2 linked regions of the Pseudoduganella albidiflava genome follow. The protein of the gene in region 2 interacts with the protein of the main gene of each other region in a pairwise test. Links are inferred from orthologs where the notes say so. Each region holds a gene or a part of one and is shown on either strand. Other genes may lie near its edges. The genes, in order: epsG and minD.

Region 1 (3,249 bases), 1.8 Mb from region 2 along the record:
CAGCGCGTGGTGGAGCGGCTGCGCCTGGCCGAGAGCCCGGCGGTACAGCAACAGTTCCAGGAAGCCACCGAAGGCCGTGGCACCGTGCGCGACTGGCTGGCCAATCTGCTGCTGCGCAAGCTCGAGGTCGAGCCATCGCGCGAAAGCAGCGTTGTGGGCATCAGCTTCCAGGGGTCCGACCCGCAGTTCGCGGCGGCCGTGGCGAACGCGTTCGCCGAGGAATACCAGAACATCAGCATCCAGCTGAAGTCGGAACCCATGAAAAAGGCGTCCGGCTACTTCGTGGAGCAGTCCAAGCTGTTGCGCGATAACCTGGAAGTGGCCCAGAGCCGCCTGTCGAAGTACCAGCAGGAACATGGCATCGTCAGCGTCGACAATCGCCTGGATGTGGAATCGGGGCGCCTGAATGATCTGTCGAGCCAGCTCGTGGCTGCGCAGACGATGGCGATGGAAGCGCGTTCGCGCCAGTCGGTGGCCCAGGGCCGCGGTGGCGAATCGCCGGACGTGAACAACAATCCGCTGATCCAGAGCTCGCGCGCCAACCTGGCGGCGGCCGAGTCGAAGCTGGCCGATCTGGGTCAACGGCTCAGCACCAATCACCCGCAGTACCTGAGTACCCGTGCCGAAGTCGAGAAACTGCGCGCTTCGCTGAACGAGAACGTGCGCCTGACGCAGAGCACCGTTGGCAACAATGCCTCCGTGCTGTCGCAGCGCGAGGCGGAAATCCGCGCTGCGCTCGACGCGCAGAAGACGAAGGTGCTGGAACTGAACCGTACCCGCGATGAAATGAATGTGCTGGCGAAGGATGTCGAGAATGCGCAGCGCGCCTTCGACATGGCTGCCCAGCGCCTGTCGCAAACCCGGATCGAAGGCCAGTCCGACCAGACCGACGTGTCGATCCTGAATCCGGCCGTGGCACCGCTCGAGCCGTCCGGCCCGAAGGTCACGCTGAACGTGATCCTGTCCGTGTTCCTCGGCACGTTGCTGGGCGTTGGCCTGTGCATGCTGGCTGAAATGTTCGACCGCCGGGTGCGTTCGGAAACCGATCTGTCCGACATGGCCGAACTGCCTGTGCTCGGCGCGATCAACTGGAACCCGCCGAAGCGCAAGCGTTTCAGCTTTGGCAAACCGACGGGCCCGCGCCAGCTGCGCCTGAATTGACAATCCACAAAAAATGGATAACGCCATGAATCATCCACTCCCGATCAATTCTGCTCCCGCCAAACCCAACACCGGCGACTCGAGCATGGGTGCGTTGCTGCTCGAATCGGGCAAGATCACGCCGGAAAGCGCCGAGCGCGTGCTGCGCATGCAGAAGGAACTGGGCATCCGCTTCGGCGAAGCGGCGCAACGCCTGGGCCTGATCACGGAAGCCGATATCCAGCAAGTGCTGGCGCGCCAGTTCGACTATCCGTACCTGACCCCGGGTGAAAGCAAGCTGTCGCAGCATCTGGTGGCGGCGTTCCAGCCATTCAGCGCCCAGGTCGAGATGCTGCGCGCGGTGCGCAGCCAGCTGATGCTGCGCTGGTTCGCCCGCGGCCACAAGTCGCTGACCGTGATGGGCGTCGAGCCGGGGGACGGCGCCAGCCTGTTCGCCGCCAACCTGGCGGTCGTGTTTTCCCAGCTGGGCGAGAACACGCTGCTGGTCGATGCCAACCTGCGCCACCCGTCCCAGCACGAGCACTTCGACATCAAGGGCCGGCAAGGTCTGTCCGACATCCTCGCCGGCCGTGGCGACTATGGCCTGGCCACGCGGATCGAATCGCTGCTGTCGCTGACGGTGCTGCCGGCCGGCACCCTGCCGCCGAATCCGCTCGAGCTGCTCAGCCGCAGTGGCTTCTCCGCACTGAACCTGCAACTGGAAGCGGCGCACGATATCGTGCTGTATGACGCCCCGGCGTTCGCCACCGCGTCCGATGCGCTGCCACTGGCGGCGCGCACGGGCGGTGTGCTGCTGGTCGTGCGCAAGAACCGCACCTCGCTCGACAACGTAGCGCTCGTTACCGAGCAGATGACCCAGGCCGGTGCCAAGGTCGTCGGTTCCGTCCTGGTCGAATTCTGATGAATACCGTAGCCACTCCCTCCATGCGTAACGCCGCCGCGCCGCGCGCAGCACTGTCCGATATGTGGCCAGTGCTGCTCGGGCTGGGGGTACTCTTCGTACCCTCGCTGTATTCGTTGATGACCGGTTTGTGGGCTACTGAAGAACAGGCGCACGGTCCGATCATCCTGGGACTCTCGCTCTGGCTGCTCTATCGCCAGTGGCCCGACATGGAACGCGCCAGCGCCGGCGAAGCCGGTTCGAAGATGGGCTGGCCCTTGTTCGTGCTCGGCCTGCTGCTGTATATCTTTGGCCGCTCGCAAGCCGTGTTCGCGTTCGAGATCGGCTCGATCATCGTCCTGCTGGCGTCGATCATCCTGCTCAAGTTCGGCGTGCGCGCATTGCGCTACCAATGGTTCCCATTCTTCTTCATGCTGTTCATGATCCCGCTGCCGGGAGGCATCGTCAGCCTGCTGACCATGCCGATGAAGATGGCCGTATCGTGGGCAACCGAGCATATCCTGTATGCGCTGGGCTATCCGATCGCCCGTGCCGGCGTCATCCTGCAGATCGGCCAGTACCAGCTGCTGGTGGCCGATGCGTGTGCGGGGCTGCAAACGCTGTTGACACTCGAAGCGCTCGGGCTCTTCTACCTGAATGTCGTGCGCCACTCGTCCGCATTCCGCAATGTCGTGCTGGCCATCCTGATCATCCCGATCTCCTTCACCGCCAATGTGACCCGCGTGATCACGCTGTCGCTGGTGACGTATTACCTGGGCGACGCCGCAGGGCAGGGGTTCCTGCACGGGTTCGCGGGTATGGTTCTGTTCGTGACGGCGCTCGTGCTCATCCTGGGTGTCGACTCCTTACTTCATTTGTTCGTACGCCGCCGCGAGCAGACGGTTGCGGGAGAAAAAGCATGAAGAAGCCTTTGATGATGAGCCTGGTCATGTGCGCCATGATGGTGTCCTCCGCCGCCGTGACGAAAGTGATTACGCCTACCGCCAAGCTGGCGGACCGCCAGGCACGCTTCGACCTGACGCGCATGGTGCCGGCGCAGTTCGGTGACTGGCACGTGGATGACAGCATCGTGCCGCTGCAGGTCGATCCCGAGACCCAGTCGAAGCTGGACAAGATCTACAACCAGACCCTGTCGCGTACCTATATCAATAGCCAGGGCGAACGCATCATGCTGTCGATCGCCTATG
Region 2 (3,259 bases):
AACCTGCCAGTCGAAGATGAGCATGTCGTAGCTGTCCTTGCGCAGCTGGCCGAGCAGTTCCTTGCCTGTCTGGAAGGCATGGCACACGTGGCCGGCGGAAGTCAGTACCTGGGAAATCAGCTCGGTCTGGCTTCGGTCATTGTCAAGGACTACGATTCTCATCTTATCGGTGGTTAAAGAACGGGGGTAAGGCTTGGTCACTGCGAATATAACAGGGTTTGCAATGTTGTTACTAATTTGACCAACAATTTCTGGTCAGAAACACGCTCCGTGCGGGCCCGTGGGATCGGTACACGGTACACTGGTTAAACGCCGTTTTCAATGAACTTTTTTGTTTGGCAACTTTTTAGGAGACACATTCGTGGACAGCGGCTGGGAATTGTTGCCTTATTCTTCAGATAACATCGCCGAGGTGCGGGAACGCTGCCGGCGGCTCGTCCGCCGCCGCGCCGCGCTGGCCGCGGGGGTCTCCGCGGTGCCGATTCCAGGCGTCGATATCGTCTCCGACGTGAAGCTGTTCACCCAGCTGATCGAGGAAGTGAACGCGGCGTTCGGCCTGACGGCCGCGCAGGTCGAGCGCCTGCAGCCGAAGTACCGGATGATCGCCTACGAAGCGTCGGTCAGCGTGGGGGGCATGCTGGTGGGCAAACTGATCACGCGCGACCTGGTCTTCAAGCTGCTGGCAAAGAGCGGGAAAAAGCTGGTGGCCAAACAGGCATCGAAAATCGTGCCGCTGGCAGGGCAGGTGGCATCGGCGGCGATCGGCTTCTTTGCCTTCCGGCAGATCGGCTACCAGCACGTGGATGCGTGCGCGAAGGTGGTGGAGGAATTGCTGGCGGCTAAGAACCGCTAGCCGCACGTGCGGGCCGGTGCGGTCCGAATGGTCCGCACCGGTACGGCCGGGATTACGCGTCCGGCAGCACGACGTTGACGTCGAGCACTTCCAGGTTGCCCTGGCGATCCAGCGAGATCTTGATGTCGTCGGCATTCACTTTCGTGTACTTCGAGATCACCTCGATCAGTTCCTTGTGCAGTGCGGGCAGGAAGTCCGGGCCACTGCGGCCGTTGCGTTCGCGCGCGATGATGATCTGCAGCCGCTCCTTCGCGGCGTTGGCCGTTTTCGGCTTGCTGGGGAACAGGAAAGATAGCAGGGCCATTTACTTTCCTCCAAAGATGCGCTTGAACAACCCCGGTTTTTCATAGTCCGTGAAGCGCAGTGGCCGGGTGTCGCCCAGGAAGCGGGCGATGACGTCTTCATAGGCTTCGGCCACGTCCGTGCCCTTGAAGTGGATCGCAGGGTTACCCTGGTTCGATGCATGCAGCACCTGTTCCGATTCCGGAATGATGCCGATCAGCGGGATGCGCAGGATTTCCTGCACGTCCGTGTAGCTCAGCATCTCGCCCGCTTCCACGCGCTTCGGCGCATAGCGGGTGATCAGCAGGTGTTCCTTGACCGGTTCGCCGCCGGACTGCGCGCGGCGCGACTTCGCCTGCAGGATGCCGAGGATGCGGTCGGAATCGCGCACCGACGACACTTCCGGATTGGTGACGACGATGGCTTCGTCGGCGAAGGTCAGCGCCATCAGGGCGCCATGCTCGATGCCGGCCGGCGAATCGCAGATGATGTACTCGAAACCCATGTCGATCAGTTCGGCCAGCACGCGCTCGACGCCGTCTTCCGACAGCGCATCCTTGTCGCGCGTTTGCGAAGCCGGCAGGATGAACAGGTTGTCGCAGTGCTTGTCCTTGATCAGTGCCTGCGGCAGCGAGGCTTCCTTGTTGATCACATTGATCAGGTCATAGACGACGCGGCGCTCGCAACCCATGATCAGGTCGAGGTTGCGCAGGCCCACGTCGAAGTCGATCACGGCGGTCTTGTGGCCACGCATCGCGAGACCGGTGGAGAAGCTGGCGCTGGAAGTCGTCTTGCCGACACCGCCCTTGCCGGACGTTACAACAATAATTCTTGCCACGAATAATCCTTTTAGTGTGAAAGCTCAGGCGCGGGGCGCGGACGCGTTGCCTGTTGAATTGCCTTAATTGACAGATTGTATATCCAGTTTGTCGCCGCTGAGCCTGATTTGTGCGGGCTGCTTGGCCTGCTCGACGGGGAAACCATCCTCGAACGTCCGGTAAACACCCGCGATCGACACCAGTTCTGGCGACATCGACAGGGCGAAGATGCGCGCGGTCGCGTCGCCGGAGGCGCCGGCCAGCGCGCGGCCGTTCAGGGTGTTGTACACATGGATGCTGCCGTCGGCGATGATCTCGGCGCCGTTGTTGACGACGGCCATCACGATCAGGTCGCCGCCGCGCGCATAGATGCGCTGGCCGGCACGCACCGGCGTGTCGATGATGATCGTTCCGGTATTGGCGGGCGCGGCAGGCGCGGCCGCCGATACTGGAGCGGGAGCGGGAGCGGGAGCAGGTGCCGGCGCTGGAGCAGGAGCCGGCACTGCGGTGGATGGGCCGGCATCGTCGCGCTTGCCGGTATCGATCGACAGGCCCAGGGCCTGGATTTCTTCCAGCATGTCCGGCCGCGCGTTGCGCACGGCCACCGGATTCAGGCGGTACTTCTTCAGCAGCTCGATCGTGCCGGCCCAGTCGATGCGTTCGGAACCTGGCGCCAGGTCGCCGACGTCGATGACGGCGAGGTCGCCTTCAAAAAAATCGGCAACGCCACCCGTCATGCCGCGCAGGGCGGCATCGAGGGCGATGAGGTCGGACGTGTGCAGGATCGCGGAGACGGCAACGACGGTGGAAATCTTGATTTCGATGGGCTTTTGAAACGGGCTTTTGGACATGACGGCAGTAAAAAGTTCGGGCAGGCCCGGGCCCGAGCATTTTACTGTCAAAAAACAATTATCGGTGAGGCATTTTCACGTACGGAACAGCCTCCCGGCCCTGTGTTCATGCGGCTTCAGCCGTGCCGCTGCCCGCTTCGGCGGCCACCTTGTTCGTCAGCGTACTGGCCACCGCATTGACCGCTGCATTGGCCGCTGCACTGGTCGCTGCATTGGTCGCTTCACTGGCCCATTCCGCGCGCATCTGCCGCGCCGCGTCGACCATATGCCGCAGGGCCGCCTCGGTTTCCGGCCAGCCGCGCGTCTTCAGGCCGCAATCGGGGTTGACCCACAGCTGTCCGGCCGGGATGACGGCGCGGGCACGGCGCAGCAGCGCCAGCATTTCCTCGCGGTCCGGCACGCGCGGCGAGTGGATGTCGTAGACACCCGGCCCGATGTCGTTCGGGTAGCGGAAA

The links.
Region 1: the proteins of minD (region 2) and epsG interact in binary tests that used the Bacillus subtilis proteins (3 or more experiments, as listed by UniProt). The link is inferred for Pseudoduganella albidiflava from one-to-one orthologs.

The regions. Positions count from the first base shown.
Region 1 is NZ_CP036401.1:5,032,893-5,036,141, reverse strand. The notes cover bases 194-3,124. They hold epsG (chain length determinant protein tyrosine kinase EpsG), read left to right. Parts: upstream 194-1,186; coding sequence 1,187-2,062; downstream 2,063-3,124. Other genes in these bases: epsI (exosortase-associated protein EpsI, B-type), read left to right, coding at 2,961-3,124; xrtB (exosortase B), read left to right, coding at 2,062-2,964; epsF (chain length determinant protein EpsF), read left to right, coding at 194-1,161. Outside these bases: more of epsF, read left to right, coding at 1-193; more of epsI, read left to right, coding at 3,125-3,249. UniProt on the Bacillus subtilis protein: May be involved in the regulation of capsular polysaccharide biosynthesis. Autophosphorylates in vitro. Phosphorylates and activates in vitro two UDP-glucose dehydrogenases, YwqF and TuaD, as well as the DNA-binding proteins Ssb and SsbB.
Region 2 is NZ_CP036401.1:6,784,571-6,787,829, reverse strand. The notes cover bases 66-3,006. They hold minD (septum site-determining protein MinD), read right to left. Parts: upstream 1,974-3,006; coding sequence 1,158-1,973; downstream 66-1,157. Other genes in these bases: metE (5-methyltetrahydropteroyltriglutamate--homocysteine S-methyltransferase), read right to left, coding at 2,911-3,006; minC (septum site-determining protein MinC), read right to left, coding at 2,037-2,804; minE (cell division topological specificity factor MinE), read right to left, coding at 906-1,157; EYF70_RS28150 (hypothetical protein), read left to right, coding at 362-853; EYF70_RS28155 (response regulator transcription factor), read right to left, coding at 66-162. Also shown: more of EYF70_RS28155, read right to left, coding at 1-65; more of metE, read right to left, coding at 3,007-3,259. UniProt on the Bacillus subtilis protein: ATPase required for the correct placement of the division site. Cell division inhibitors MinC and MinD act in concert to form an inhibitor capable of blocking formation of the polar Z ring septums.